2 regions of the Effusibacillus consociatus genome follow, and region 1 is predicted to be linked to the other one. Evidence: predicted binding sites of a transcription regulator. Region 1 holds the regulator's gene; the other holds the start of a gene.
The links. Region 1 encodes LexA, which represses DNA repair genes until DNA is damaged. Its sites were predicted from a motif close to CGAACATATGTTCG; they were not measured.
Positions count from the first base shown of each region.

Region 2: a site for LexA is predicted at 3,502-3,515, ahead of ACFO8Q_RS15425 (YhjD family protein). Genes of this name have one in related genera too.

Region 1 is NZ_JBHSHC010000016.1:55,160-71,257, reverse strand. Features, by position in the region: gene ACFO8Q_RS03280 (ABC-F family ATP-binding cassette domain-containing protein) at 1-533, shown strand, start outside; gene ACFO8Q_RS03275 (DEAD/DEAH box helicase) at 615-1,880, shown strand; gene ACFO8Q_RS03270 (LysE/ArgO family amino acid transporter) at 1,904-2,551, opposite strand; gene ACFO8Q_RS03265 (hypothetical protein) at 2,849-2,977, opposite strand; gene ACFO8Q_RS03260 (hypothetical protein) at 3,015-3,191, opposite strand; gene ACFO8Q_RS03255 (magnesium transporter CorA family protein) at 3,224-4,159, opposite strand; gene ACFO8Q_RS03250 (HU family DNA-binding protein) at 4,296-4,568, opposite strand; gene ACFO8Q_RS03245 (long-chain-fatty-acid--CoA ligase) at 4,783-6,486, shown strand; gene ACFO8Q_RS03240 (EcsC family protein) at 6,594-7,346, opposite strand; gene ACFO8Q_RS03235 (MogA/MoaB family molybdenum cofactor biosynthesis protein) at 7,346-7,870, opposite strand; gene ACFO8Q_RS03230 (DUF2334 domain-containing protein) at 7,907-9,838, opposite strand; gene ACFO8Q_RS03225 (DUF456 domain-containing protein) at 9,944-10,414, shown strand; gene ACFO8Q_RS03220 (LysM peptidoglycan-binding domain-containing protein) at 10,434-10,748, opposite strand; gene lexA (transcriptional repressor LexA) at 10,931-11,548, shown strand; gene glnA (type I glutamate--ammonia ligase) at 11,635-12,936, opposite strand; gene ACFO8Q_RS03205 (MerR family transcriptional regulator) at 13,078-13,488, opposite strand; gene glnA (type I glutamate--ammonia ligase) at 13,642-14,952, opposite strand; gene ACFO8Q_RS03195 (methionine gamma-lyase family protein) at 15,062-16,098, opposite strand, start outside.
Region 2 is NZ_JBHSHC010000112.1:102,941-119,038, forward strand. Features, by position in the region: gene ACFO8Q_RS15395 (YhjD family protein) at 1-193, shown strand, start outside; gene ACFO8Q_RS15400 (Panacea domain-containing protein) at 451-945, shown strand; gene ACFO8Q_RS15405 (hypothetical protein) at 929-1,534, shown strand; gene ACFO8Q_RS15410 (helix-turn-helix transcriptional regulator) at 1,673-1,879, shown strand; gene ACFO8Q_RS15415 (hypothetical protein) at 1,995-2,141, shown strand; gene ACFO8Q_RS23955 (DUF7667 family protein) at 2,141-2,371, shown strand; gene ACFO8Q_RS15420 (DNA polymerase domain-containing protein) at 2,582-3,391, opposite strand; gene ACFO8Q_RS15425 (YhjD family protein) at 3,533-3,874, shown strand; gene ACFO8Q_RS15430 (YolD-like family protein) at 4,158-4,487, opposite strand; gene ACFO8Q_RS15435 (DNA polymerase IV) at 4,504-5,757, opposite strand; gene ACFO8Q_RS15440 (hypothetical protein) at 5,952-6,107, shown strand; gene ACFO8Q_RS15445 (DNA-binding protein) at 6,243-6,629, shown strand; gene ACFO8Q_RS15450 (SIR2 family protein) at 6,737-8,335, shown strand; gene ACFO8Q_RS15455 (YifB family Mg chelatase-like AAA ATPase) at 8,779-9,840, opposite strand; gene ACFO8Q_RS15460 (hypothetical protein) at 9,958-10,185, shown strand; gene ACFO8Q_RS15465 (hypothetical protein) at 10,166-10,582, opposite strand; gene ACFO8Q_RS15470 (molybdopterin-dependent oxidoreductase) at 10,641-11,069, opposite strand; gene ACFO8Q_RS15475 (nitroreductase family protein) at 11,119-11,604, opposite strand; gene ACFO8Q_RS15480 (DUF2197 domain-containing protein) at 11,741-11,899, shown strand; gene sucC (ADP-forming succinate--CoA ligase subunit beta) at 12,405-13,562, shown strand; gene sucD (succinate--CoA ligase subunit alpha) at 13,585-14,490, shown strand; gene dprA (DNA-processing protein DprA) at 14,818-15,912, shown strand; gene topA (type I DNA topoisomerase) at 16,037-16,098, shown strand, end outside.

The DNA of each region.
Region 1 (16,098 bases):
TTGCAATTGCTGTGGAGCGAGGCAAAAAGATTGCCATCACCGGCTGCAACGGGATGGGAAAATCTACTCTCCTGAAAACTCTGATGGGCATTTTGCAACCATTGAACGGTTCCGTTGAGCGTGGCGATTACCTGCACCCGGCCTATTTTGAACAAGAAACCAAAATCACCAAGAATGTAACCGCATTGGAAGACGTTTGGGAATCTTTCCCCAATCTGACCAACCAAGAAGTGCGTGCCAACTTGGCCCGCTGCGGACTTGGGAATGAGCATATCACTTCAAAGCTTTCTGCTTTGTCTGGGGGCGAACATGCCAAAGTACGGCTTTGCAAACTGATGCTCACACCAAGCAATTGGCTGCTGCTGGATGAGCCCACCAATCACTTGGACGTTGCGGCAAAAGAAGAATTGGCGATTGCGTTGAAAAACTACAAAGGAACGATTCTCCTTGTTTCACACGAACCTGAATTCTACAAAGACTGGATTACGGAAGAGTGGAACGTGGAGGCTTGGGCAAAACAAGGAGTCCGGTAAAGAAAAACGGCCATTCCTATTTAAGGGAATGGCTTTCTTGATGCAGCACACACTATGTCTGTTAGGAGGGTATGGATTTTTATGACATCCCATTTTCAAGAACTTGCGATTCGAAACGCGCTGATCGAAACATTACTTACTCACGGAATCAACGAACCCACCCCGATTCAACAACAGGCAATCCCAGTGCTCTTGGCCGGTGACGACCTGATTGGACAGGCGCAAACCGGGACAGGCAAAACACTCGCCTTTGTGCTGCCAATTTTAGAAACGATCGATGTCCGGAAGGGTGAGATTCAAGCGCTCATCGTAACACCGACCCGAGAACTGGCACTGCAGATCACGGAAGAACTGGAAAAATTGGCCCCTTGTGTGGGTGCAAACGTTCTTGCTGTTTACGGAGGCCAAGACGTGGAACGACAAATCCGAAAGTTACAAGGCCATGTCCACGTTGTAGTCGGAACGCCAGGCAGGCTTTTGGATCACCTTCGCCGGGGCACGGTCAATTTCAGCCGGCTTTCCATGCTGGTATTGGACGAAGCGGATCAGATGCTGGATCTGGGGTTCCTCGGAGAGGTGGAACAGATTTTGACTCAACTGCCATCCGACCGGCAGACTGCACTGTTTTCAGCTACAATGCCAAAGAGCATTCGTGCGCTCGCTTCCCGTTACATGCGATCCCCACAAGAGGTCCGAATTCAGCCAAAGAAGGTCACATTGGAGGAGATCCGACAAGTCGTGGTCGAAACAACCGACCGCCAAAAACAAAACGCTCTCTGTAAAATGATTGATGAGTACAAACCTTTTTTGGCAATCGTTTTTTGCCGCACAAAACGGCGTGCCAGTACACTAAATGAAGCGTTACTCCGGAGAGGCTACCTGTCAGATGAGCTCCATGGAGATCTTTCCCAGACAAAAAGAGAACAGGTGATGAAACGGTTTCGTGAGGCAAAGCTCCAAATCCTGGTTGCAACCGACGTTGCCGCCAGAGGTTTGGATGTGGAAGGCGTCACCCATGTATTTAACTATGATATCCCCCACGACGTGGAGAGCTATATCCACCGGATCGGCAGAACCGGTCGAGCCGGACAAACAGGTGTTGCGGTTACTTTCGTCTCCCCTCGTGACAGGGACTTTTTGCGAATGATTGAAAAAGGAGTTCGTGCCACATTGGAAAAGCGGACTGTGGAGGGGAATCTCGCCAAGACCCCAACTCCTGCAAAGAAAGTAAGCGAGTTGTCCAAAGTGCGTACCGGTGACACCAATCGTCGCACTGTTCAAAATCGGCCCGTTGCCGGCAAAAGAGATGGGAGCAAACGGACGGGAAACAAGCGACGCGGACGCTAGCGGGTTGAACCCCCCGTTTGCAGTTACAATAGTAACGTATAAAAGAGATACAAGGCGGATCCCCACATAACCAACGCGGAAACCCTATTCAGGATCCCAACGAGCTTTCCGGACGGATCGAATTGGCCTGTGATTCGCCCTGCTGTAGCCAATCCAATGAACCAGATCCACGACAGCAAGATAGATGAAAGTGCAAAAATTACCTTCTCTGTACCGCTGTAGTTAAGCGAACTGGTCCCGATGACTCCAATCGTATCCAAGATTGCGTGGGGATTCAGTAGTGACACGGAGGCAGCAAACGCAATTTGCTTCCAGGGAGTAAACCCCTGAACTGCCTCCCGGGTCCCCTCTTTATCATTGTCAGTGTCCGCTTTCTCCATCGCGGCGGGAGTGCTTTTCCAAGTAGTCCACCCCATATAAAGCAAAAATACGATCCCTACGGATACCCCTAAAACGGCCAATGAAATCAAAAGTGTGCGGCAAGCAATCCCGTTTTCACCCAAAAAGAACTCAATACGACTGTCGCATAATGATGCCGTTATTACAACCGGCAGGGCGTTGATGAAACGTTTTTGCAGCGCTCCCTGATTAAATACAAATACATTCTGTATCCCCAACGGAAGAATAAGCCCTAGAGCCAGAATCAACCCATGGATGAAAGCCTGAATCAAATGATCTCCTCCCAACCGAACCGGCGTTTAACTACAATCGTACTTAAAAAATCAACCGGTTTCTCCAACCATTTGGATGGATTCAAACCCAACCAAGTAGTAACATGAATGTAAGAGAATGCAGTTTGTGGGAGGATCAGAATGTTTGATCTCGAATGGAAACCTGACAAATCATCTCCAATACCGCTTTATACCCAGATTAAACAATATATCAAGGACAAGATTGAAAATGGGGAATAACAAAACGCAAAGAGAAAAAGCCATGCATCTGCTGCTTGGCTTTTCCGCTTTCAACTTTTATTTATTTTCGGGACCTTTCTCCGGATCGCTTCTTGTCCGTGACTCATTTTCTTTGTTGGTCCGCGATCTGGTGGTCAAACGACTGGAATCCTCCGTTTTGGGAATTCGTTTTGTGTCCTCTTTCATCTGTCATCCCCCTTGTCACAAATGGACTGGTTGCGGTTTATACATTATCGAGAGCGCTTCGGCAATCATTGATACATGCTTCCATGTTGGTCATCGCGCTTTCCAAACGCTGTTTTGCCATCCCGTCGTGTGCTTGGTCCATGGCAGATTGAAGGTCTGCATAAATTCCTTCACACTGCTGCAAACATGTTCGAATTTTATCCTTAGATGTCATGCCTTCACCTCCTTTACCGTAAATATATTATGTCACCACCATCTCCGTTTTCTAAAATAGGTGATGATTGACAAAGCGATCGTCAGAACGATCAGCCATAATCCTAAATACCCATACCTCCACTTGAGTTCCGGCATGTATTCAAAATTCATTCCATAGATCCCCGCCAAGAAAGTGATCGGGATAAATACGACACTTACGAGCGTCAATGTCTTCATGATTGAATTCATGTGATCCGCTTTCAGCGAGGTTTGCAGATCAATTACCCCACGCATTTGTTCTTTAAAAGCATCAAAAGCATTCAAGACTCTGTTAAAGTCGTCCTCCAAATCCTGAAAATAAAAACCTGATTCTTCGTCAACGTAAGGAAGCTCGGAACTTCTCAACCGTCGAATGACTTCAAGTTCCTCCTCCACACACCGTCTTAATTCATGAATTTGATTCCGCCACTCAAAGATCTGATGCCCTATATCATTTGAAAACGGATTATCAAAGACTTCCCTCTCCACTTTCTGGATCTCCTCTACAATGCGGTCAACTGAATAGAGGTGATTCTCCCCCAGTTCATCCAGTAAATGATACAAGATGTGCCCTGTGTGGCGCATATTTTCAGGTTGATCCTGAAAGTTCCTTCGAACGTTTTCAATAAACGGCAATGGCTCCCTTAAGGCAGTAATTACGAAATTTTTTCCGACGAGAATGCTGAATTCGACCAGGTCATAGAGATTCCGGATGCCCAAAAAAGTCATAAAAGCGTGATCCTTGAATAAATGAATCTTCGGTCTATAATTCCTCTCTGAAAAATTTTCTATTACAAGCGGATGAGGATGAACCCAGTTCTTCAGAAAGGGCAAAAGGGTTTTGGGTTGTTCACCTGTTACGTGAATCCACGCAGTCTCATTCTCCCCAAGTGGGACCCAAGAATCGACGGTTCGAATTTTTTGAGATAAAGAATCATAAATTAACATATCAATCATTCCTTATCCGAATGGCTCCTCTATACATTGTCCCACGGAAAGAAATTCCTATGCCGTTGTCTTGACCACCAGTAAAAAACGCACCCCGTCAGGAGTGCGCTGAAGTATGTATTGCCGAATTTGTATGTTACTTGAGGAGATCTTTCAAGCCGCTGCCAGGTTTGAACGCCGGAACATTCGTAGCAGGAATCGTGATTTCCTTTCCTGTTTGCGGGTTGCGGCCAGTACGAGCAGAACGTTGACGGGTTTCAAACGTTCCAAATCCGATTAACTGAACCTTCTCCCCATTTTTCAATGCTTCTCCAATTGAATCCAGGATTGCATTCACAGCTTTTTCAGCCTCCACTTTTTTCAGAGCAGCTTTCTCCGCAACGATTGCGATCAGATCGGTTTTGTTCAACTATATACACCCTTTCATATAAAAGATAAAGATATATTCGGTAAAACAATTGAAAATCCTGCTAAAAAACTGCGTTCCATTCTAAACTTTATGGTTTTTTCATAAAATAAACCAATAAAATAATGCGTAAATTCGTCCAAATACGACAATTGACTGACTAGTCGGTATTGTGCTACGATTTCATTGATAGAATGATAGGGAGAGAGGGATTCACATGCCAGACACACCATGGGTAACTATGTATCCTCAGGAAGTTCCCCAGACCATAAATTATCCAAAGCAGCCTTTAAGTGGCTTACTCGAACAATCTGCACGGGAATATCCGAACCACACTGCTGTTTCGTTCATGGGGAAAACGCTTTCTTACAAAAAAGTACTGGAAGAAGCCTATCGATTTGCGAACGGCTTGCAAGCACTCGGGATCAAAAAAGGCGACCGGGTCGGCATCATGCTCCCCAATTGCCCGCAGAACATTATCGCCTATTATGGGGCCCTTTTTACAGGTGCTGTAGTAGTCCAATTCAATCCGTTATATATGGAACGGGAAATCCATCACCAGGTAACCGATTCAGGAATTCGGATCCTCGTGTGTTTGGATTTGGTGTATCCCAAAGTAGCGAATGCCAGTGAGGGAACATCGTTAGAAACGATTATCGTAACCAGTATTAAGGATTATCTGCCGTTCCCGAAAAATCTTTTGTATCCGATAAAAGTGAAAAAAGAGGGACTCTTTGTAGCAGTTCCTTACAGTGACAAAGTTTTGTCATTTAAACGATTACTCTCCAGCTCACCAACAACTCCCGTTTCCACGGAGATCAATCCACAAGAGGATCTGGCCCTCCTGCAATATACGGGCGGCACCACCGGTTTATCAAAAGGAGTTATGCTGACACACGAGAATCTAATCGCCAACACCTGCCAGGCGAAGCACTGGATGTACAAATGCAAGCCAGGAGAGGAAAGCGTGCTTTGTGTTCTTCCCTTCTTTCATGTATACGGGATGACTGTTGGGATGAACCTTGCCGTTATGACAGCTTCCAAGATGATCTTGCTTCCAAGGTTCCAACCGGGGGACGTGTTGGCCACAATCCAAAAAGAAAAGCCGACACTCTTTCCGGGAGCTCCAACCATGTACATCGCCCTGCTGAACCATCCGGATCTCGAAAAATACGATCTGTCTTCCATTAAAGCTTGTATCAGCGGCTCGGCACCTCTTCCGCTTGAGGTTCAGGAACGTTTTGAAGCGATCACTGGCGGCAAGCTTGTAGAAGGTTACGGATTGACAGAAGCTTCTCCGGTTACCCACGCCAATCCAATCTGGGGACACCGTATAAACGGATCGATCGGTCTTCCATGGCCGGATACGATTGCCAAAGTTGTCGATCCCGCTACGTTAGAAGAAGTTGAACCGGGAAAAGCCGGTGAGCTGATCGTTAAAGGACCGCAAATTATGAAGGGGTATTGGAACCGCCCGGAGGAAACTGCGGAAACCTTGAAGGATGGCTGGCTCTTCACAGGTGATATCGCCACAATGGATGAGAAAGGATATTTTTATATTGTAGACCGCAAGAAACATATGATCATTGCTGGCGGATTTAACATTTATCCGCGGGAAGTCGAAGAAGTCCTGTTCGAACACCCGGCGATGCTGGAAGCTGCAGTGATCGGAGTGCCGGATCCCTACCGAGGTGAGACTGTCAAAGCTTTTATCGTCCTTAAAGAAGGTCAAACAGTGACCGAAGCTGAACTGGACAAATTCTGTCGGGAAAGACTGGCAGCCTATAAAGTTCCCCGGTTGTATGAATTCCGCAAGGAACTGCCGAAAACCATGGTCGGAAAAGTATTAAAAAGGGCTCTGCAAGAAGAAGAAGCGAATCGGATGCCAACTGTCCCCGATTCTCCACCAACAGCTTCTTAAAAAAGAATTTTTCACAACTAAACAAAAAGCCCGCCCCAACAGTGATTGGGGCAGGCTTTTTGTTTGCGGGCTTTTTCGTATGAGATTATTCGTTTGGATGTCTTATTTCATCTAGTCGCCCTCTTGTTAAGCAACCGCATTCGGTATGCGTTTTTGGCACAGCTTCCAAGTTCGTCGAGGAGCGAATAATTTGCCCAACCGCTAAACGCAGCTCCTACGATTGGGATGAACGAAAGGATTTTTTTAAATTCGATCGATTCTCTGTATTCCGTGTAAAACTCCCGCCAACTCACGGCTTCCTCCAAACTGGCGTCTTCTGTTGGAAAACCTGTCTTTCCATTCCAATATTTGACCTGTTCGAAGACTCTTTTCCTGCTTGCATCCCCGGAATACGCCAACTGAAACACCTTTAACAGGAAAACTCGTTCAGAGTATTCCCGGATATCAAATCCATAGATTTGCGCTGTCTCGGATAAGAACTTGAGTTTTATGGCAAGAAGCGCCGGATAATCTACGGCAGCCAAAAGAATACCGCCAACTCCAGTTCCGACACCTTCAGCAGCGGCTATTTTCTTGTATTTCGAGAGTAAGTCGCCACAATACACGTCTTGTTCCACAAGTGTAAGACTGCGGTACTCCGCCAACTTTGTTTCGGAGAAAGGAAGCATATCGATACCGGACAAAACGCTCTTCACCGCTATCTCCATTGCTTTCGATAACGTCTGATGAACTTTCTCGGGAATCAATTTGTCCACCCGTTGTTGGAGCTTTCGCGACCATCGCTGCAGCACCCATGCTTCCTGCATCATTTCCGATTCCCATTTGACCAGTTCAGAACGGACCTTTTCTTCGTAATTCATTATTTCTTGTCTTTGTAAATCTCTCGCATGACATGTGCGAGCTCAGGAATGATGATTCTTGTCATCGCCAACTTCACAGCTCCTGAGGATCCGGGCATTGAGAAAACTGCGGTTCCTTGGCATACCCCGGCAATCGCACGACTAAGAATTGCTGCCGGACCGATATCTTCCGTGAAGCTTAAATAACGAAAAATTTCCCCAAAACCGGGCATCTTCTTTTCCAGCATCGAATCGACCGCTTCGTATGTGGTATCCCGATCAGTAATTCCGGTACCCCCATTCAGCAGGATCGCCTCAATGTCCGGAGACGCTGCTCCTTCCGAAATCAAGCTTCGAATTGAGTCGTACTCGTCTTTTACGATACGATAATCTGCCACTTGATATCCGTTTTCTTTCAAAAGCTGCATCATGAGTTGGCCGCTTTTGTCGGTCTCTTCAGTTCTCGTATCACTCACGGTGATGACCATACAAGTTACTGTTTTTGGAGCTTCTTTCCGATGTTCTTCAACTGACATAATTTTCACCTCTATCTTGGAATCTAACGGAAAATCGTTACAAATTCAATCCTGATAGGACAGCGCTGCATCTATAAAACTGCGATTCGGGTCATACAGCCCAATATCCGCTTTGCCGTTGCCGTCCCAATCTCCCGATACCGGCATCCCATTAACATTTTGTGCCCACGGTCCAAACGAAGCCGGCATCCTTTCGAACTTCGAACCGTTAGAATGAACTACTTGCCAAATTCCATTGCGATCATAAAATAACAAATCCGTTTTGCCATCACCGTTATAGTCCGCCGCAGACGCCCGTTCCCCATGACTGGAAGAATACCAGATTTCCGGTGCTGCAAATTGGCTGTCCTGCCCTTTCATCACCCATACCTGTTTGGTATTCGGATCGATTAAGATTAAATCCGCATAGCCGTTTCCGTCTACATCACCAAGAAATGCTTGAGTCTGTAAAGTCAAGGCAATAGAAGATGGGATTTCGAATACGCCCTTGGAAACAAGCGAGAGGTTTTCGATAACAAAGGTCTGACCTTTGTGTTGCTTTAGCTCGAGTCTGACGAGCAGCGATTGATGATTGGATTTCTGGTAGCCGGACACCCATTTTACATCCTTGCCTTGCTTATCCTTCAGTAAAGATTGGAGCTCCGTAGGGAGAGTGACATTTTCCGGTTCGTTTCGAAAGGAACCGGACTGATTTTTAAACAATAACAATTCATGATCGCGAATCTGCAGCAGGTCCATCTGCTTGTCGCCATTCGAATCCATGAGCAAAAAGACACTTTTTTGCTTAAGCATTTCGTTGTGTAACCAATTGCTCGCTTCACCCGTTTTCCTGTTACGCGGCCATTCTAAATTGGAAAGTGTGACAATTGCCTGTCCGCGATTCGTATCGATCCCAACCCAGTCATCCTTACCATCCCCGTTTACATCCCCAGTCAATAAACATCCTTCTTTGAGGTGTGAAGCTGTCATAACCCTATGAGCAGGAGAAAATGGGACTACATCATGAATGGTTCCAAACCGGTAATGACTCGTTTTGATTCCTTCGACCAACTTATGAAGTGGAGAGGATTCACCTGCTTTGTATTGATATAACGGTAATCCGTTTTGTGAAACTGCCTCTCCGTTTTTCATAACAGGTTCCAGGTAGGAAAATTCAAGATACGGATGGTAATACAAACTGGCAAGGCCATCATAATCCTTTAATTTATCCAGAATTTCTTGAACCCGCTCTTGATTAAAAATGTAACGAAGGGGAGCCGGAATGTAAACCGATCCATTACTTGATCGAATCCAGTCATTTTCTTCCTGTACATATACAATATCTCGTAATGATCGCAGTTGGAGCTTATTCGGTTCATAGATTAGCCCCATATAAGAACGAAATACTTTCTGTTGCCCGGGTGTTGAATTATAATGCGGCGACTCCCAAAAAGCGGGCTTTAACCCATTCAGTTGAAATGCCCGAAGGCTTTTCTCAATACGTTCAGCGGCATAAGCTGGACTTTCCGAAGTGTTCTCTCCTGGAACTTTAAACTCGTTTCCAAAACCGGAATTATGATGTCCGTCGGCTCTTGGAGAGTCTCCAAATTGATGGGAATACCCGTGCATTCCCAGGATGGCTCCCTGCGACTGAGCTTCACGTAAAACTTGAACAAACAATGCGGTTACCGGTGTTGGGGTATCAATCCCTGCTTCCTGCCACCCTCCCTGTTCCGAGTACCTTTTCCAGCGGGGTACAACTGCAATATGATAGGGAACATTCTGCTCTTGTAGGTATCCCAATACCGCTTTTAACTTCCCTATCCCTTCCGGTGTTCCATAAAAATCTCCCGGTCCAACGTCTTCTAATCTTAATAAAATATAACGCCCTTCTCCAGTAGCCGGTTGAAAATAAGAATATACTTGAGGTGAGACAAGAATGCTTGCAATAAACAGCAGAAAACCTAGTACAATGAAAGTAATTCGAAAACGCCTCAAAATCTGGATCCTCCTGGCAACTTGGTCGAGTCTCTTGTTATATGATACATTCATTATACAGGCTTTGCCTTTTACTTTACATGAAAAATTACGGAGGAATCGCTAGTGACGCTTGTTTTACCGATCTTATTGTTTATCGCAGGTATAGCTTTTACGCTTTACCCCTTATTACCCGGAGCGTTATTCGTTTTGGCAGGTATCATTTCTTACGGCTTGTTGGAAGGATGGTCTGCCTTCCCGTACTGGTTCTGGATGGTACAAGCTTTACTGATCGCATTGAACTTTCTGGCCGATTGGGTTTCAAGTGTCTTGGGGATTAAACGAGCGGGTGGCTCCAAACAAGCAATTTGGGGATCCGCAATCGGAATGCTGATCGGGCCGTTTGTGATGGGGCCTTTTGGGATCTTGGCGGGTCCTGTTGTCGGAGCCATGGCTGGTGAACTAATTCGGGTGCAAAAAGCGGGTCAAATTGCTCGAGTCGGGTTCGCATCGTTAATCGGATTTATTCTCGGAACCTTGTCCAAACTGGTACTTGTTCTACTCCAAATTGTTTTGTTTGCAATCCGGATTTGGTAATCCAAGGTGAAGCGAAACGTCAAAAGACAGGAAGATGAAGTACCGTTCCGATCTGAAGATTCCCCGATTTCAAACGGTTCGCCTTCTTTATGTAATAAATTGCTTCCTGTATATCTTTCCCTTGGTAATTTTCATTCGCGATGGACCAAAGAGTATCGCCAGGTTGTACAACTACCACAACCTCTTCATTGCTGCCATATGCCTCGTTTCCCCAAAGAAGGTTAAGTCCAATCCCCACAAATAGAATTGCGATCAATCCAATAAGCAAAACTTGCACTTTCTTCTGAGGCTTCCGCTGAATATTCTCGCCCAGAATATGGTTATACGTATACATAAACAAATCCCCTTTCCCGAACATTCGTTCTCGATTATCTTCATCATATCCAGAACGTTAGTTCGTGTCAATACAAAAATCGAACTTATGTTTGTATTTTTTTCCACCACATGATATAATTCGTTTATAAGAGTCTATGAAACGTTTCCATTTCTAGTACAGTTAGGAGAGAGATTTTGGCTATGAAGTTGTCCAAACGCCAACAACAGATTCTGGATTTTATTAAAGATGAAGTTCGCAAGAAAGGGTATCCCCCTTCCGTGCGGGAAATTGGGGATGCTGTAGGCCTTGCGTCAAGTTCGACTGTCCACGGTCACCTTGCACGGTTGGAGCAAAAAGGTCTTATTCGACGAGATCCGGTTAAACCCCGGGCGATCGAAGTATTAGGCATGGAGACTCCTGCTGTACAACATGACCTCTCCGCTGTAATGGTACCCATAATTGGAAAAGTAACTGCCGGAAGCCCAATCACTGCCGTCGAAAATGTCGAGGACTACTTCCCTCTCCCGGCTAGCATGGCAGCTGATGGTGAGCTATATCTTTTGACTGTTGAAGGAGACTCGATGATTGAAGCAGGGATTCATGACGGTGACCTTGTGATCGTTCGAAAACAACAGACCGCACGAAACGGGGAAATTATCGTTGCGATGACGGAGGATGATGAAGCGACCGTTAAGCGTTTCTATAGAGAAGCGGATCACATCCGTCTCCAACCGGAGAATTCCTCAATGGAACCTTTACGCTATAAAAACGTAACGATCCTGGGAAAAGTAATCGGTGTATTCCGCTACGTATCCTAATTGATTTCTTTCAAGATAAAAAGCCCGTCCCGACAACTTGTCGGGGCGGGCTTTCATTTTTGTTGAATATTTCGATTCAGGCAGGTTTAGTAGGTTGCAAGGTATTGATCACGTTCCCAATCATGAACTGTCGTACGGAACATATCCCATTCGATCAGTTTGGCCTCAACGAAGTGGGTGACAGCATGTTCGCCAAGAGCAGAACGAATCACATCATCAGCGAGAAGTTCATCCACAGCTTCCTTCAAGGAACCAGGCAGAGAGCGAATTCCAATTCTTTCACGTTCCACTTCGTTCATCACGTAGATGTTGCGGTTAACCGCATCCGGAAGCGGAAGTTCGTTCTTAATACCGTCAAGACCTGCTTTTAACATAACTGCAAGCGCGAGATACGGATTGCAGGCAGGATCCGGATTGCGAACTTCAATACGCGTAGAAAGTCCACGAGAAGCAGGGATACGCACGAGAGGCGAACGGTTTTTTGCAGACCATGCCACATAGCAAGGTGCCTCATAGCCCGGAACCAAACGCTTGTAAGAATTCACTGTCGGATTTGTAATTGCGGCAAAGCCACGTGCATGAGCAAGGATTCCAGCCAGATACTGCCTTGCTGTTTTAGAGAGACCGAGCTCATCAGTCTCATCATAGAATGCATTTTCTTTTCCTTTAAAGAGGGACTGATGGCAGTGCATCCCGGATCCGTTGATTCCAAAAATCGGCTTCGGCATGAACGTAGCATGCAATCCGTATTTACGAGCAACTGTTTTCACGACCAGCTTAAAGGTCATGATGTTGTCAGCTGCGGTTATGGCGTTTGCATACTTGAAGTCGATTTCATGCTGACCGATTGCCACTTCATGGTGAGAAGCCTCAATTTCAAAGCCCATGGACTCCAGAGTTAACACGATTTCACGACGGCAGTTTTCACCCAGATCGAGCGGAGCCAAGTCAAAGTATCCGCCCTTGTCGTTCACTTCCATGGTCGGATTGCCGTTCTGGTCAAGCTGGAACAGGAAGAACTCGGGCTCCGGACCAACGTTCATCGCGGTGAAGCCCATTTCCTTTGCTTCAGCCAAAACTTTTCTCAGAATACCGCGCGGATCGCCTGCGAACGGGGTACCATCCGGCATATAGATATCACAGATCAAGCGAGCCACTTTCCCGTGTTCAGTTTCCCACGGGAAGATTAACCATGTATCGAGATCCGGATACAAGTACATGTCAGACTCTTCGATGCGTACGAAACCTTCGATGGAAGATCCGTCAAACATCATTTTGTTGTCAAGAACCTTGTCCAATTGTGAAATTGGTACTTCCACATTCTTGATTATTCCGAGCAGATCAGTAAACTGCAAACGGATGTAACGAACGTTTTCTTCCTTAGCCATGCGTACAATGTCGTCTCTGGTGAAATGACGATTCAAGGTGGATCCCCCTTTGCATATGTAACAGCGGCAATTTTACCGCTGCAAAATAACACCGATATCTTTTGCAAAAATCAGATAGATATCTTTTACCGAATTATGATATCAGTGGAAGAATCTGGATAATTCTCCCCGAATCAATGATCCGGACACTCCCGGACGACCATGGATGAAGAGTTCTTTTTTCAGGAGCTCATGCAATTCTTCATCTGAAAGATCCTTCATCCTCTGTACTTCTTCCTTAGCTTCTTCCTTAACAGGCAATTCGGCCGGCGCTGATGCAGCCAACATTTTTTTAATTCCCGCCATATTAAGCCCTTGATCAATCAGTTTCTTAATTTCCAGCAATCGTTCTACATCATTAAAAGAAAACAAACGTTGATTCCCTTCAGTCCGTGCCGGTTGAATCAGTTCATGCTGTTCGTAATAGCGAATTTGTCTGGGAGTCAATTCAGTTAATTTCTGAACGATTCCGATAGGAAAAAGGGCCAGGTTACGACGGAGCTCGTCACTCATCTTGTCCCCCTCCTTATGATAATAAGTTTATTACTATTATATTCCTTGGAACCAAAAGATGTCAAACGCATGTAACAGTAGATTACAGAAAATTAAAATTCCCTGACATAATCAGTCAGGGAATTTAGGCATTCTATTCTATCAGTTGAACGATTAGTTATACTGTTTGAGCTCCCAAGGATGCACTTCGAGGCGATACTCATCCCACTCGGCTTTTTTAAGAGAAACATAAGCTTCATAGAGGTGGTTGCCAAGAGCGCTCTTTAGTACATCGTCCTGTGCCAGGTTGTTCAGAGCTTCGTTCAAATCTGCCGGCAAAGCTTCAATACCGTATTCGGCACGAACAGCCTCGGACATATGATAGATGTTTTCCTTCACTTCTGCAACCAGAGGAAGTTTCTTTTCAATTCCATCCAATCCGGAAGCGAGCATGAGAGCCAGCGCCAAGTATGGGTTTGCCATCGGATCCGGGCAGCGAACTTCGATACGGGTTGCAGCTTTACGTGCAGCAGGAATACGAATCAACGCAGAACGATTCGAGCAAGACCAAGCGATGTAGCAAGGTGCTTCATAGCCAGGCACCAGGCGCTTATAAGAGTTAACAGTCGGGTTGGTAACTGCAGCAAACGCTTTGGCATGAGCCAGAACACCAGCCAGATACTGACGAGCAGCTTCAGAGAGGCCGATTTCATCGTTTGCATCATAGAATGCATTGCCTTGAGAAGTAAACAAGGATTGATGGACGTGCATACCGGAACCGTTAATGCGTGCTACCGGTTTTGGCATAAAGCTTGCGTAGAAACCGTATTTGCGTGCAACTTCTTTAACTACCCACTTGAATGTTACAATGCGGTCCGCAGTTAACAGAGCGTCACCGTATTTAAAGTCAACTTCATGTTGTCCAACTGCCACTTCATGGTGGAGGGCTTCAACTTCAAAGCCCATAGCATGCAGGGTACGAGTGATGTCTTGACGAACTTTTTGCCCTCTGTCCTGAGCACCTGCATCAAAATAACCAATGCTGTCATGCGGTTCAAAAACAGGTTCGCCCTTTTCATTAAGCGGGAACAGGAAGAACTCCGGCTCCGGACCTACATTCAGACCGCTAAATCCGAGAGATTCCGCCTTTGCGAGAACTCTCTTCAAGCAGCTGCGAGGATCTCCTTCAAAAGGCTTCTGATCGCCTGTATAAATATCGCAAATGACTCGAGCTTCTTTCCCATCGCTCCAAGGCAATACCATGAAAGTAGAAAGATCAGGCTTCAAGTACATGTCGGAATTTTCGATCGATGCAAACCCCAGAATGGAAGAGCCGTCGAACATAATATCTCCGTCCAACACCTTGTCCAATTGGGTGATTGGAAGCTCAAGATGTTTGAAGTTACCCAAAACGTCAACAAATTGAAGTATGATAAATTCTACTCCGTTTTCTTTCACAAGCTGTTTGATAGTAGATTGATCCATTGCCCGGTTCCTCCCCGTAGTCTCAAATAATATGTTCATTAGCTATTAGTATTATATTTCGGGGAAATTAAGTTGTCAACGAATGTTAGAAATGTTAACAAGAAAATTTTTAAAGAAGTTTTCTCTCTTTCATCGTCTCCAAAGCTGACAATATGGCGAGCTGTACATGCTCGTAGGTAATTCCACCTTGCATAAATCCAATGTAAGGGTCTCTGATTGGGCCATCGGCAGACAGTTCAATCGAGGCCCCCTGCACGAATGCACCGGCAGCCATGATTACGGGATCCTCATAACCGGGCATGTCCCAAGGCTCTGGTTTTACATGGGAATCGACAGGCGCTGCCGACTGGATTGCCTGACAAAATGCAATCAAACGTTCTTTAGAACCAAGCCGGACAGCTTGAATGATATCGGTTCGGCTCTCCTCCCATCGGGGTGAAGTTTCAAGTCCAACCCGTTCAAACATCGCTGAGGCATAAACGGCACCTTTCAGAGCTTCCCCGACCACATGGGGAGCCAAGAAAAATCCCTGCAGAATACCGCGGTTCGTTCCCAGCATCGCGCCTTGTTCGGCTCCAATTCCGGGCGCGGTCAACCGACATGCAGCTCTGTGAATGATCTCACTGCGGCCGACCAGATAACCTCCTGTAGGGGCCAGACCCCCACCCGGGTTTTTAATTAAAGATCCCACCACGAGATCGGCTCCCGCTTCAGTCGGTTCTTCCGTTTCCGTAAATTCACCGTAGCAATTGTCCACCATTACGATTACATCCGGTTTGATCTCTTTGACAAATCGCACCATTTGCCTTATCTCCGCAACCGTAAATGAGGGTCTCCAGGCATAACCTGACGATCTCTGGATCCCTACCATTTTGGTTTTGGAATGAATGCGTCTGCGAATCTCATCCCAGTCGATCTTATTGTTGCGCAAAGGAACAGAATGAAACGTTACACCAAAATCTCTTAGCGAACCATCCCCGGCATTCCCTCGTACTCCAATCACTTCCTCTAACGTGTCGTACGGAGCACCCGTGATGTACAAGAGCTCGTCCTCCGGTCGTAACACTCCGAACAGCCCTAAACAAATCGCATGTGTGCCGGAGACAATGTGCGGGCGCACTAGAGCTGCCTCAGCCCGGAAGGTAG
Region 2 (16,098 bases), on a different contig from region 1:
TACAAATGAGATGGTGGAGATAAAGCGCGCCCTCAATTCGAACGCTTTTTTTATTGTGGAGGAAGAATGGCGGCCGCTCGATGTTTATATCAAGTATAAAGAGAACGGTTATGAACGCGAAGTTGTATTTATGATGGCAATGCTCGAAGCGGAGGCACAGGGAAGGTTGGAGCATATGGCCAAGTTATTATGACGTAGGCATCCTCTCGCAGCTGTCGAATATTGTCATATAAAAGAGAAAAGTATTATCTCTATCGAGAAGGAAAAAACATGAATCTTTATCGAATATGTAAACTCAAGATATTAACAACATTTCAATATGGAAAATTTGTTCGGGTTCATGTATGATGAATACCGAACAAAATTTCACATCTGATGAATCTGACCTGTCATCTGTTGGCTATATTGGTTAATAGGATAAGGTACACAGATAAAAGGCGGTGAGCTCAGATGGCGAAGATTTTCGATTTTATAAGCAAGAAGGCGGAGAGGGAAATGGGAAAAACAACAATCTTTGAAGTAGCCAAGGCGTTTCTGTCTCTTGAGGCTATGACACATAAAAAACTTCAAAAACTCTGCTACTATGCTTATTCGTGGCATCTGACCCTTCAGGGCGAACGTCTCTTTAGAAATAATTTTGAAGCATGGATTCACGGACCGGTTGACCCGGGGTTATATAGCGAATACAAGCACTTTGGCTGGCAGACAATTCCTCAAGAAGATCAGTCTCCGATAGAAGGAGAACTGATGGAGTTCATACAGGAAGTGTATGACTCCTATGGTCATCTTGACGGTGACGAGTTGGAATTTCTGACTCACAAGGAAGATCCTTGGATGGAGGCTCGTGGTAGTATTCCTGAATACGTTCCGTGCAATAACCGAATCAAAGACGAGGTTATAAAAGATTACTATCTCAAGGAGCTCGAAAATGGGCAAATTGAGTAGAATCCCAAAGGCCCAATCCCAATCTTCCGTAAAAAAGAAACATAACTTCTTAGCGGAAGAGCGAAAACAAGAGATATCCAAATTACATGAGGGCCAAATTTGGTTCAACTATCATTATTTGGATCTCCAACATCAGGCGTTTAATTGTGGAGGAACCGATCGTGGTTGGTTCCTTCATCTTTTTGAGAACCTCAGGGAGATATCACGTTTAAGCAGAAATGAGTTCGTGGTTCAACAAAGGCAGCACTACGATGTGCATCCGCATGATTGGAAGAAAACAGCTTATATCTACGATCTTCCCGAAGGTATGCTGGAACAGTTGGGAGAGGATAAATGCATCCAATTCCGCCTTTCTTCCTCCGGCGGAAGAGTACACGGATTTATGATTGAAAACAGGTTTTATGTCGTGTGGTTGGACCCGCATCATAACTTGTACCCTGATCAAAGATTTGGAGGTCTAAAATTCTTCGATAAACCACTGAATCCCTACGAAGAACTATTGCTGCAATATAAAGAGCTAGAAAAGAAATACAATGAATTGAGCGAGATACTTGACGCCTATACGACGCCGGATTCATCTGCTTCTTGAAGCTGATGGTCCGGTTTCTTTTTCCACATCGTATCCACATGTTGTCCACATTAAATTGTGAACACCTACAATTTTCGCCGTTTTTCGCCAAAGGATTCGACAGTCACGAAATCGAATATCCCGAGTGAGGTGGGGGATGTGGCTGTCAGAAATCGATTGAAAGAGATCAGGCATGACCATAGAATGAATCAGATTGAGTTTGCTGAATATATAGGGGCTGCAAGACAGCTGTATAATCGTTGGGAGAACCAAACAACGCAACCGAGTTTAGAGTGGGTGTTACGTATTGCAAAAAGAACCGGCAGGCCGGTTGAAGATATCGTGTACTTGGAGGAGCCCGGATAGGGTTCTTTTTTAATTTAGGTAATTGAAATAAATGAATTTCTTTTTGAAACTGGACAGGCAACTTTTGAAATCATCTACATACATATATACCATCAACCGAAAAGGAGTGAATCAATTGAAGGAACTTGTCAAACTGTGGATCGTTAGTAAGGTCATCAGCGAAGTTATGAGTCTGATCGGAATTCTGTTTTGTGCTGGAACAGTGGTGTGGATCGTGTTCAGTTTGTTGCCGACCGCAATCGGGGAGGTGTTTGGATTCTGATGCTGGGGATTCACCAACGTATGGCGGAGCTCTGGACGATACAAAAAAAGAGGCCCCTCACGGACGAGGAGCAAAAAGAGATGATTGTTTGCTTAGAGGCGAACGCAAAGAGGGCTTGGAAGCTTGCCACGCTCGAAAACCTTTCCTTGGTCGCCTCTATGACAAATGATACGGCTTGGCTCCATGAAATATGCCGACAGATCGAGACGTTAGAAAAGACCTGTTCATGAGGGCGTTAGCCCTCTTTTTATTTTAATACATACTTGCCCAGAGCCTCGCAGTTCCACGGCACACCCGACAAGTAAAAAAATCCTCATCAGTTATATAAAAGATACCATCCTTGCAGTCTCGACACGGTATCTGTAAATACATCGGTGGCGGGTCAGACACTTCAAGCTCAAGTATAACTGCTTCGTAGGCTTGTTTCTAGATAGTTACTTTCATATAATACACCCTCTTCTCTGGAGAAACCCCAGAATTTCGTCCAGGCTTTGAGTGAGTTTTTCTGTGGTTACAAGACTAAATAAGTCTCCTTTTTTCCTTATTCGATCCGGCATATTGATGATAGTAAAATCCGTCGGATCGAATCCCCGCTGAAGCTCCTCCCACATCACCGGGGCCGATACGGTTGCGTTGGTTCTAGCTCGAACGGAATAGGGCGCTACCATGGTTCTTCCCGCCCAGAGTTGCAAATAGTCAAAATACAGCTTCTTTCCGCGCTTTTCGACTACTCTTTCCAGAGTGATTTTTTCCGGCATTTGCTGCAACATATAGTCAGCAATAAATTTATTGATGTGTCTGGTTTGCTTGAATGTGTACTCCGGCTGGATCGGAACGTAAATTTGTAAACCGGTGGCACCTGATGTTTTCGGAACGCTGACAAACCCAAGAGAGTCTAATACTTCTTTGAGTTTGAGTGCCACTTCTAATGTTAATTCAAAATGATCGCTATCCGGTGGGTCCAAGTCGAATACCAGTTCCGTGGGATAACCATCCTGTGTATGTCGATCAAAAGGAACGTGGATCTCTTGTCCCGGATAACTGCCGACCCATGCGAGTGTCGCACGGTCATTCAGCAGGATTCGCTGTTTCCCTTTGTAGAAAGTCTGAGTGATCCAATCAGGAGCGCTCTCGGGAACCAAGCGTTTTTCAATTTTCTTATCGTTTATACCGTGCGGATAAATCCATATCATCAACAGCCGATCGTTGATACAAATTTCTCTTCCGTCCACGGTGATACTTTCATCCATACAGGCACCTCCTGATTTAATATCTTGACCAGTTTGAGGTGGGTTATCAATGAAACCAATCATTCCCTGATTATGGATCGTATTCGGGGCGGTTGTTTTGTGTTATAATACGAACATATATTCGTTCGTGTGAGGGTCAATATGGTACGTGCAACCGAGTTGATACGAGAGAAACTTTTGAGAACCATCATGTTAAAGTGGATATTAGACGATGTTCCGACAATCAAACGCCTGCCAATGGGGGAGATGTGGGCGAACGGCTTATTCCAACCGGTGGCGGATCGGATAACGGAAGAACTGGTACAAATAAAAAGGCAACTTCACTCGAATGCGGTATTCATTATGGAGGAAGAGTGGAGTTCGCTGGATGTTCGTATCCAGTACAAAGAGAAAAACATCATTAAGCATGCGATCTATCCTATCCCGATGCTCGAAGCAGAGGCACAGGGTAGGTTAGAGCATTTAAAGACCCCGTCCGCGTGACGGGGCTTTTTTATTGCATCAATATCCAGGCGGGTCAATGTCGTTACGACACATACTCATTCCCACTTTTCAAAGAAGATGCTTCCGCAACTACATGGGGCCGGGTTAGGAGCCGGTTGTTCGAAGTGATATTCTGTTTTGCACTTGGAGCACTTCCATTTCGTTGAGCGCCAATCATCCTCTTCGATTATTTGGTCTGTGAACCGACCCATAAGCCTTATAACATCGTGCGGCTTCATTAGATCACCCTGAATTTGGTTTTTCTTTTTCCATGAGGATAGTGTTACATTGTTACATCCAATATATCCGAAAGTTTTACGGATTCTGGGTCGCCGAAGGGATCCACGCCAATCAGCCGATTGGTGACTTGGTCTACTCGCTGCGGATACAACCGAACCTCTTGATTGCCATATGGGTGATACACGGTCAGTATAGTGAGCCTATCGTCTTGAATTGCTTCGCTGAGTAGAACGCTCATCTCCGCCAGTTTGTCTTCGCTGAGGACTGGTTTCTCTTGCCGCTGCAGCTCACGTTTCATTGTTTCCATCCGTTCTCTGTGTTCTGGCAATACGAGTCTCATCGCTTCAAAAATGTTGCCGTCGGTAATTCGCATTAGGTTTGACTCCTTTCTACATGTAATGTCCGCCGATCTTTTTGCTCCGATCTAACAATTGACCAGCTTCCTGGAGGCTGACGGCCCGCATGATGCTGGTCTCGCCGTATTTTGTTCGTATGTCATCAACCGTTTTGGACAAACTGTTCCTTTTTATCACATCTTCAAACAACGACAGTTGAAGTGCATCCGACTTTTGCAGAAGATCAAGTGAAACACTGACGGCTCGCACACCGTCACCGGTCCACCACTTGTCAAGTAACTCCAGTAAAAACGGATACAGATCATGGGATTCATTGGAACAAAAGTTAAGCGTTTTCGCTTTGTAAAATCCGCCCTGAAGTGATTCATAAGTCAAGCCGAGACCCACACGCCGGCCTTTCTGACCTGCAGATCTCGCTCTGCGACAGACCTCATCCAATAGTTCTTGAATGACGATAATGATCTCTGTACGCTTATAAAAATCTCTGGGCAAAGTGGTGCGATGTGAGATTCCCTTATGAGGCACATCATAGGAATCAGGATTCATCGCAGAAAAATCCTGACCGTGACTCCATCGGTGGATCACCGTCCCCCACACCCCAAATCGACGTTGCAGTTTAACTTCCGGGATTTGTGCAACATCTCCAATTGTTCGAGCGCCGAATTCGTAATACAGAACTTCTGCCCGGCGCTTCAGTCCCCACATATCGAAGACGGACAAACTGTGGAGATTCGTTTGGACATCCCGTTCTGTCCACCAGACAATCCCGTCCGGATGTGTTTTCGCCTGTTTGTTTGTCATTTTTGCCATCCATTTGTTGTGTGCAAGGCCAATCCGGCAGCGAATCCGAAACAAATCCCAAATAGCCCCCTTTAATTCACAGGCAGCGTCGACCGGATCGGGAAACAGCGCTGACGGATGGGGGAAAGCAAAAAACGCTTCATCAACGCTGAACTGTTCATACAGCGGAAACATGTATTCAATTACCTGCTGGATGCGAACACTGGTTTCAAGATAGAACTGCATCCGGGGTTTGACAACGATCACCCCGGGACAGCGCTGCAGCGCTTCTCCAAGCCGCATGGCATTTTCGATACCGGCTCTCTTGGCTGTGGGCGTTGCCGCCAGAATAATGCCGGATCTTCTCTCCGGGTCACCGGACACGACAAGCGGCGGATCAGTCGAGTCGTCATTCTCGCGGCGTGCCCATGCGAATTCAGGCCGGGAAGCTGCCTCACATGACGCATAAAAGCTTTGCATGTCGATGAGACCATAAATCCATTTCATCACTCTCATCCCCATTCAAGAACGTGTGTTTTGTATTATATTCCGAACGTACGTTTGTATTCAATGGTAAAAAATAGAGAGGAAATTTTAGCGGAAAAGGAGGCGAAGGAAAGAAAGCGGAGAGAAGCCAAGAAGAATCATAAAAAGGGGATAGTTTGAATAAAACGTATTGATTGAAGAAAGGAGAGGATCACGTGTTAAGGGATTCCAAATCTGTTGTACTTGATACCTGGAAAGGTGCAAAAGTTGCAACTTACATCGATGAATATGATGTCGGACAAAAAGTGATTATTTTTGAAGCGGATAGTTTAGAAGAAGAAGGGTACGTTCCTTCAAATGTATTATCTTAAACCATAGAGAAATCGAAACTCTTCGAGATTTCCTTAATACGGTTTATAAAACAAAGAAGTGAGGCCAAACGGCCTCTTTTTTTGCAGGCATCTCACTACCGGTTGACGAAAGTCTTCGAAGAGGAGGCTTTCCAGATGACGCCTATTTACTGTACAGCAGACCAACTCTCAAAACTCTTCCGAGTCGATTATTCCACCATGCTGGATATCCTTCATAAGGATGCTGAGCTTGATCCGGAGATAAAGAAACTGAATCGATACTTGCTCTCCAAAGTAGTGCAGCTACATAAGACGACTGTAGATCCAATGGAAATCGATCTGGCTACCCAGTTTGTAAATTTGTATGAGGTCCAGGAGATATTAAACGCAGAACTAGGCCCGATGGTCTACTCAACCGTTCTGAGGAAAGCAGCCAAAGGGGAGATCCCTGCATTGAAATTCGGAGATACATATAGGGTACCTGTTAATGCTCTGTTCAATCGGTTGCAAAATGCTGCAATCTCCTACAATAGAAAAAAATAAAAGAGGGCCATTTAAGTAAATTTAACCATTATCCACTTCCTATCTTTCAAAATTTTACATAAAGCTGTATTGTATAAAGTAGGTTTGAAGAACGAGGGGTGGCCAGAATGGATGCAAACAAACAGTTGGAGGAAATTCTAAAGCAATCTGAATCACTGCCTTTTTTGTTCGTTGGATCAGGCTTACCTTTGAGGTATCTGTCCACCGAAAATTGGCCCGATTTATTGAGACATTTCGCATCGATGATTGACTCCTCGGATTATGCGTATGAAAAATATGAAACCAAGGCTGCTCAAGTGCTCTTGGAACAACATAAAAGTAAAACAAAAAACAATCTAATGACCTGTACTGCTGATTTAATAGAAAGGGATTTCAATACTATTTGGTTTGAAAGTGCACTCTTCGAGGAAAGCCGGAGTGAGTTCAAGTCAGAAATTAAGCAGGGCATTTCACCCTTTAAACTTGAAATTTCAAAACACTTCCGATCAATAGATCTCACCGATATACCTACCGAGTATTTATCAGAAATAACTCTGCTAAAGGAAATTGGAAAAAAATCGATCGCTGGAGTAATTAGCACAAATTACGATTGCTTTTTGCAAAGCCTATACCCGGATTATTCAGTATATGTAGGGCAGGAAGAGTTACTTTTTTCTCCGACATACGGCATCGGTGAGATATATAAGATTCACGGTTGCTGTACTAAACCGGATTCAATTGTAATTAATAGCCGCGATTATGAGGATTTTGAGAGGAAGAATAGCTACTTAGCGGCAAAGTTGATGACAATTTTTGTAGAGCACCCAATAATTTTCTTGGGATACTCACTTGATGATGAAAATATTCAAGCGATAATCAAGTCGATTGTTGATTGTCTCAGTGAGGATAATCTTGAAAAACTGAAAAATAGGCTCATATTTGTACAGTGGGATAGTAATGCTGAACAAATGGAAGTTTCCACCCACAGTCGTGATTTTGGGCACGGTAAAGCGATAAACATGACGAAAGTGCGGACTGATTCCTTTGAGCCATTACTGAAAGTTGTTGCGGAGAATAAAGCGAAGTATGCGACACGGATGTTTAGAAAAGTAAAACAAGAAATATATGAATTAGCGTTGACCAATAAACCTACAGAAAAAATAATGGTTATGCCGCTCAGTGAAGAACAAATGGATGAAGAACCGGAAGTGGTAATCGGGTTTGGTATTCTTGAAGTTGCAAGGCAAGGGTACAGAGGAATTCCAGCGGAGAAAATTTTTCTTGATGTAGTTTTCGATAGAGGTAACTACACTCCCAAACTCCTAGTGGAAGAAACATTACCGACTTTATTGAAGCAGGTGGCCTACAGCTTGCCAGTATTCAAATATATAAGCAATTACCCGACTGCTCTTCCGCCGGAGTTCAAAAAATTTGAAGAGCAAACCTTTGAAGATTTTGTTACTCAGACAAATAAGAAAAACCGGGAAAAATTCAAATTCAAAAGTATCAATGAAGTCTTAGAAAAAGAACCGGACAGTTTAACAAGACAAGTTCGTTATATTCAAACACTCGAAGAGTCGCAAATCGACATCACAAAGATGGAATCATATTTACGTGAGGTATTAACAGAGAATCCCGATATTCTTACCGGTCCCAACGGCGAGGCAAAATCAGGGGTAAAGAAATTGATTCGAATATACGATTTTCTAAAGTATAAGGGGCATTGAGTAAGCAAAAGAGCGAACCTGGGATTCAGTTTGCACCCGATGTGCAAACCTTCACCAACCAGTTCGCTCTTTCTTCTTATTTGTACTTAGTTTAACACCAGGATAGTCTTCAGTCAAAACAAATTTTGTCGATACTGAAAAAATGTAATTGTGTCTCGTGTTGATCGGAGCAAAGAGCCGCCGAATAGCGCTTTTTTCATTTAAAGGTAAATATCCACCATGAGGCGTAATGTACTTGCAAGGAGAGTGACTGCCGTTATAAAACTAATCGTTCGCTGTTCAGAATGTGGAGACACGAATTTCACGTTCGAGAATGGCCCGGTAATTAAGTGCTTGGACTGTGACGCTGAATACGATACAAGTCAGGTTGATTTCCTTTTGGATGTTTTTCAGGAGTTGCATTGACTTATATAATGTAGAAATGCTTCCAATCATCAAGGTTATTACCCGCACGGACAAGGATTCATTGCAGCCACCAGCAAAAAACGGGAGGGGTATGTAAGGGTTGCATTGGCGCGAGCAATCGTGACGTGACCGTCTTCCAGAGGTTGGCGAAGAACTTCGAGTGTAGATTTGCTGAACTCCGGAAATTCGTCAAGAAATAAGATTCCGCCGTGGGCCAGCGACACTTCGCCCGGTTTGGGAATCGTACCGCCTCCGATTAATCCTGCACCGGAGATCGAATGATGCGGGGCTCGGAAGGGACGCTGCTGAATCAGGGAGGTAGTTTCTCTCAGCAATCCGGCGGTGCTGTGTATCATTGTCACTTCCAGTGCTTCATGGTGCAAGAGCGGCGGCAGGATCGAGGGGAGACGTCTGGCCAGCATCGTCTTGCCGGAACCGGGCGGACCTATAAGGAGCAGGTTGTGACTGCCGGAAGCAGCAATTTCCAAAGCTCGTTTCACATGGAGTTGACCGCGTACATCGGCCAGGTCTTCTGTCTGGAATGCGGAGGTGGGAAGGGGACAGGGAAGCTCAACTTGCTTGGGCAAACGTCCTTCACGAATATAAGCTGCCGCCTCGTTCAGATGATGAACGGCAATGATCCGGATACCCTCCACAAGTTCCGCCTCCCGTACGTTTCCTGCCGGCACTATCGCTTCTTGATAACCCGCTTTTTTAGCGGCCGCCACCATCGGGAGCACTCCATGTACGGGTCGGATCGAACCGTCGAGGGACAGCTCTCCTATAATTGCAGGCGACTGTAAACGTACTAGAGGAAGCGAGCCACATGCTCCCAGAATGCCGAGGGCAAGGCACAAATCATAGCCGGGCCCTTCCTTTCGCAGATCGGCAGGAGCCAAATTGGCTGTAATCCGCCCCAGAGGAAATTCAAATCCGGAGTTGCGCAAAGCGGCTCGCACCCGTTCTTTGGCCTCTCTCACCGATGAACTCGGCAGACCAACAAGATCGAAGCAGGGAAGTCCATTACTGATGTCGACTTCCACCGTGATTCGTTCTCCGTGAATTCCGAGCAGAGCTACTCCGTTTACTGATGCATACATGACTTTACAACCCCTTTATCGAATAAAAATTTCATATCTACTCATAAGGATCCATCCTGCAGGGCACAATGGAATCGCAAGATCCAACATAAAAATAACCGGAAAGGAATGAACGATGTGATTCGTGTATCAATCGCGGCTGGAAAAATGGACGAGTCAGTTGAAGAAGCGTACGTGAAGTGGTGGGGATTTGAAAAAAAGGAAGGCAACCACCTGACGGCTGCCATGCGTGACGAAGATTTTAAAGATTTTTTAAAAACAAACAATCTTATTGTATATAAAAACCACATTAAAGAATATCAAGATGGGGATATACTCGGCGATTTCAGTGTGGTTGAACGTTAGACAGATCGCGAAACAATTTCAAACGCTCCAACAATTCCTGACACCACTCGTGTTCACCAAGTTGTTTTGCAAAGTTTAAAAGATCAAGCGTGGAATCGATTTGTTCCCGAATCACCCGTTGACCTGTTTTGACCCGGATGTCTTCCGGATATCGATCCAGAATGTCCAGGATTTTTTCTTCTCCGATCGCATCCGGAAGGCTGGCAGAGCGGACACCGTCAGCTGCACAATTGTGGGCATACAACTGGTAGTCCATCTCAATCTCCGGAGCGATCAAACTGTTGTGACAGGTCGGGCAGAAAAGAATCGGTACATCTTGCATCAGGACGGAGCCTTCGGTGAAGACATTTTGCAGGCGGGCAACCATGGTTAATCCGCAGCAATGATCCATCTGCATTCACCCCTGCTTTCTTTCTTCTTATTATACCATACCCTGTCCTGTCATCCATAGAGGTTTACAGTTCCGTTTCGCCCACCAAATTTTTAAATCCGAATGAAGCCGGATCCGCGGGATCCGCGGCAACGAACTCGACTTTGACCACCGATTTGACGTTCAGGCAATCGCTGGAACCGTCAGGAACAATCAAACGAACAGGGAACCCCTTTTTCAGAGGCTCACCGTTCGACTTGTAAAGAAAAATGGCCTCCTGCAATTCCGAAATCGGAATGGTAGCCGCAAATTCATCCGCAGCGTGAAAAATTACATGGGTCGCCTCCGGCTTCGGACCGATTTTCTCGGCAATTTCGCTGAACGGAACACCGGTACCGGAAAATGTCGGTGCAATCTTCTGAACATCAACCTGAGTTTTGCATTGATGGAAATCTTCGATTGTGAGAACAGATTCTGTACTGACCAGACCTTTTACAACTACCCGGAAATCCATTTTCTTTTCCTCCTGTGGCTTTTGACAGCAAATGTACCGTTGCAAGCAATTAAGGGAGTTCTTTGATTTTCGTTTGAATCGGTGTACGGGGTTTGGGCTCCGGCACCTCTGCCGGAAATCCGACCGGAATTAAGCCAACGACTTCATAGCCGGGTTGGATTCCTAAAACTTCCTGGGCCCGTTTGGAAAGACCGAGAGAAGACCAACCGGTTCCGATGCCTTTTTCCCAAGCCGCGAGCATAAAATTGAGAATGAAGCAGGAAACGGCAGCGTAATATTCATCGCGATCCACTTCAGTCTTTGCAGGTTTTGACAGGATAGCGAGCACGACAGGCGCCCCGCCAAAATTTGTTTTATGATTGAGAAGAGCCCGGGTAGAGGGACCGACAACAAGAATTTCCCATGGTTCCGTCATCCGGTGATTCGGGGCGAAACTGGCAGCTTCCAGCAATTCTTCAAGCAATTCGCGCGGTATGGGATCGGGTTTGAACGATTTGATCGTTCTTCGTGTCCGTACGGCCGAAACAGTGCTCATCGAATGATCCATAACTGGAATCCCTCCATGACTGGAACGGTCACATTTCACTATACACAACTTTTAAAATTGAGGGAAGAATGTGACCTCCTGATGTAATAATAAGTGTATTCAGATCAAAGAAAGGATGAAAAGCATGTCAGAATATCAATTGCGTTGCAGTTTGTGCGGAACCGTATCGGACGCCGAGGAACAGAACGTTGGGCAGCTTCTGGCGGCCAAAGACAAGCATGTTCACATTTGCCAACCGTGCCAGGCAAAAATTAAATTCGAAAGCGATCAGAAATATAAATAGCGCCAAGAGCTGTTAAATTTCGGCAGAATCCCGATACGGGTCATTATTCCCTTTAGTTTCTTACTTTATGGATAAACCGGGACGATCCTGAGGTCAGCAGGGGTAAGATAAATGAGTATGAACAAAAAATTTAATCGGACATTAGCCCTCTTTTATTCATTCCATTTACGTTGCACTTGATTGCTTATTAACCTTCCGCCCCGCGGAGGTCAGAAGGATTTGCTCGCTTTCCGGTCATATTCCTTCTTTGTTGATCGGTTTTTGATCCTCTGTGGGTGGAGCAGCAGAGGAGAGCGGCATATTGGCTCCCCTCCCGGTCAATCCATTTGTCAAGCGCTTTCTGACGCCCGGCTGAAAGGGGCATTGTCGCCCTTTGTCGATTTGGGTATAATAAAAAGCGGTTACATGAGATCATTTTCCATATAATGGTACATCTGCAAAGCAGGTGGAAACCCAAAGATCGTTACCATCTATTTAACTTATCAATGGTAGGAGGCAGCCGGAGATGAATATCCATGAGTATCAAGGTAAAGCGGTTCTCAGGCAGTATGGAGTGGCCGTTCCGCAAGGCGAAGTCGCTTTCTCTGTAAACGAAGCGGTTCAAATTGCAGAAAAATTAGGCGGAAAAGCGGTAGTGAAAGCCCAAATTCACGCAGGTGGCCGCGGGAAAGCCGGAGGCGTAAAAGTTGCCAAGAATCTGGACGAAGTTCGTACATACGCTGAGCAAATTTTGGGAATGACACTGGTCACTCACCAGACAGGCCCGGAAGGCAAAGTTGTTAAGCGTCTTTTGATTGAGGAATTATCGGACATAAAGAAAGAGTATTACGTGGGCGTTGTTGTGGATCGAGCAACCGGCCGCGTAGTTATGATGGCGTCCGAAGAGGGCGGTACGGAAATTGAAGAAGTGGCAGCCAAGACTCCGGAAAAGATCTTTAAAGAGGTGGTTGACCCGGCAGTTGGTTTACAGGCTTTCCAAGCGCGGAAACTGGCTTTTGCAATCAACATTCCGCGTGAATTGGTGAACCAGGCGGTTAAATTTATGCTGGCGCTTTATCAGGCATTCGTCGAAAAGGACTGCTCGATTGCTGAAATCAACCCGCTCGTGGTTACAGGTGACGGCAAGGTAGTTGCCCTTGATGCGAAGTTAAACTTTGATTCCAATGCACTGTTCCGTCACAAAGACATCCTTGAACTGCGTGATTTGGACGAAGAAGATCCGAAGGAGATCGAAGCTTCCAAGTTTGACTTGTCCTACATCGCACTCGAAGGAAACATCGGATGTATGGTGAACGGCGCGGGTCTCGCAATGGCTACCATGGATACCATCAAGCATTTTGGCGGTCAACCTGCGAACTTCCTCGATGTTGGGGGCGGTGCAACAACTGAGAAAGTAACCGCCGCATTCAAAATCATTTTGTCCGACCCGAATGTACAGGGCATTCTCGTCAACATTTTCGGCGGTATTATGAAGTGTGACGTAATCGCTGACGGTGTAATCGCGGCCGCGAAAGAAGTAGGCTTGGACAAGCCGTTGGTGGTGCGTCTTGAAGGCACCAACGTGGAACTTGGCAAGAAGAAGCTGAACGAATCAGGACTTAACATTGTAGCGGCTGACTCTCTCGCCGATGCTGCCGAGAAGATCGTCGGCCTCGTGAAATAATTCGGGGCGGAGGGAAAATACCATGAGTATTTTAGTAAATAAAGATACAAAAGTCATTACGCAAGGAATCACCGGTGCAACCGGTCTGTTCCATGCCAAACAGGCAATTGAGTACGGCACAAAAATGGTGGGCGGGGTAACTCCCGGAAAAGGCGGTACCGAAGTAGAAGGCATCCCTGTATTTGATACAGTCGCGGAAGCAAAGGAAAAAACGGGAGCGAACGCGTCCGTTATCTATGTACCACCGGCATTTGCGGCGGATGCAATCATGGAAGCGGTCGATGCAGATTTGGATCTTGTGATCTGTATTACCGAAGGTATTCCTGTACTGGATATGGTAAAGGTTGCCCGCTATATGGAAGGCAGACGGACCCGCTTGATTGGTCCTAACTGTCCGGGTGTGATCACTCCCGACGAATGTAAGATTGGAATCATGCCGGGATATATCCATCTGCCTGGTCGAGTCGGGGTTGTATCCCGTTCCGGAACCCTTACTTACGAAGCGGTTCATCAGTTGACCACCCGTGGAATCGGTCAATCGACGGCTGTCGGTATTGGCGGGGACCCTGTAAAAGGAACTGAGTTTATCGACGTTCTGGAAATGTTTAACAACGATCCGGACACCGATGCTGTGATCATGATTGGGGAGATCGGCGGAACTGCGGAAGAAGAGGCGGCTGAGTGGATCAAAGCGAACATGAAGAAGCCGGTTGCCGGATTCATTGCAGGTGCGACTGCACCTCCCGGAAAGCGGATGGGTCACGCAGGTGCGATTATCTCCGGCGGAAAAGGAACGGCTGCTGAAAAGATCGCAAAAATGCAGGAATGCGGAATTCGCGTTGCACCCACGCCTTCCGAAATGGGCTCCACTCTTGTGGAACTTTTGAAAGAAAGAGGCATGCTCGAACAAGTCATCACGAAGAAATAACAACCAGAGGGAGACTGCCAAGTCTCCCTCGATTTTTTTATGGGTATCACCAGTTGGGCAATTAACGGATTTTGAAGGTCTTAATCTCCAATTTTTACCGGATGTTTTTGATATAGCGGATTTTTAAGTTCTTATTACCATATTTCCGGAGGCAAGGGGAGAGAAAACACCGGATTAAGACCCCGAAAATCCTCTATTCAAAAAATGTTCACCAAAATTAGTGAAATAGGGCCTTCAAATCCGCTATGAATAACGCGTTAACGATCGAGCAACATCCCTTTTCCGTCGCCAAGGAGGAAACGAAATTTAAGTACAGGAGGAATTCAATTGCGAACCGAAAAAGAATACGTTCAATGGTTGATGAGTGTTCCGCGAGTCGGGTATCTCCGCTGCCGCAAATTGCTTGAGCAGTTCGGAAGTGCGGAAGCGGTATGGGAGGCGCCGGCGCAGGAACTGCTGCAGGTGCCCTCAGTTACTCGCAACGTGGCAGAGGAGATCCTTGTATCCAGGCAAAGTTACTCTTTTCAGGAGCAGGCCGATTTTTTAAAGCGAACCGGCATTCGAGTGCTCCATAAAAAGGACCCCGAATACCCCCTTTTCTTACTGCAAATTCATGATCCTCCCCATATACTGTACGTAAAAGGCGAATTCACCTTACTGGATGACAAAGCAATTGGTGTTGTCGGAACGCGCACCCCGACCAATTATGGGGTTCTGGTTACCAAGAATCTTTGTACCGAACTGGCTTCGGCAGGTGTGACCATCGTTTCCGGACTGGCCCGAGGAATTGATGCGATTGCACATGAAGCGGCGTTGCAAGCGGGGGGAACCACGATTGCGGTGTTGGCCGGAGGAGTTGAAAATATTTATCCCCCTCAGAATAGCTCCCTCGCCCGTAGAATCTGTAAGCAGGGCTTGCTCATCTCCGAATTTCCCCCTCTCGCTTCAGCTCATCCAGGCATGTTTCCCGTTCGGAATCGAATCATCTCAGGGCTTTCCCGTGCCATTCTGGTAGTGGAAGCAGCCCGGAAAAGCGGTTCCCTGATCACAGCCGACCAAGCTTTGGAACAATGTCGGGACGTTTTTGCGGTACCAGGTCCTATCACATCCCCGTTAAGTCAAGGAACGAATGATTTGATCCGGGAGGGAGCCAAGATAATAACAGGGGTTGCAGATATTTGGGAGGAATATCCCGACTGGCAGGCGAATTATTCGCATAAGATGAAAGACGAGGCATTTCAGTTAAATCCCGAAGAGAGGCAATTGCTTGAAACAATCGGGTATGGCGGGGTTCACTTGGACCATTTGATCCGGGTGAGTCAACTGTCGCAAGGAGAAGTTTATCGCCTGCTGCTGGAAATGGAGCTGAAAGGCCTTGTGAAACAATTGCCCGGGCAGATGTATATGAGGAGCAGTGTTTGACAATAAATGTTCATGCAGTTTAGTATAAGAAGCACATGACAAAACGCGGAAATATTATACAACGCATATTCACAAGCCTCACTAAGCGAAGTGCTCAGTCTCGCTATGAAAGGAGGAGACGTCCTTGGCAGACTATCTTGTCATTGTAGAGTCTCCCGCAAAAGCAAAGACCATCGGAAAATATCT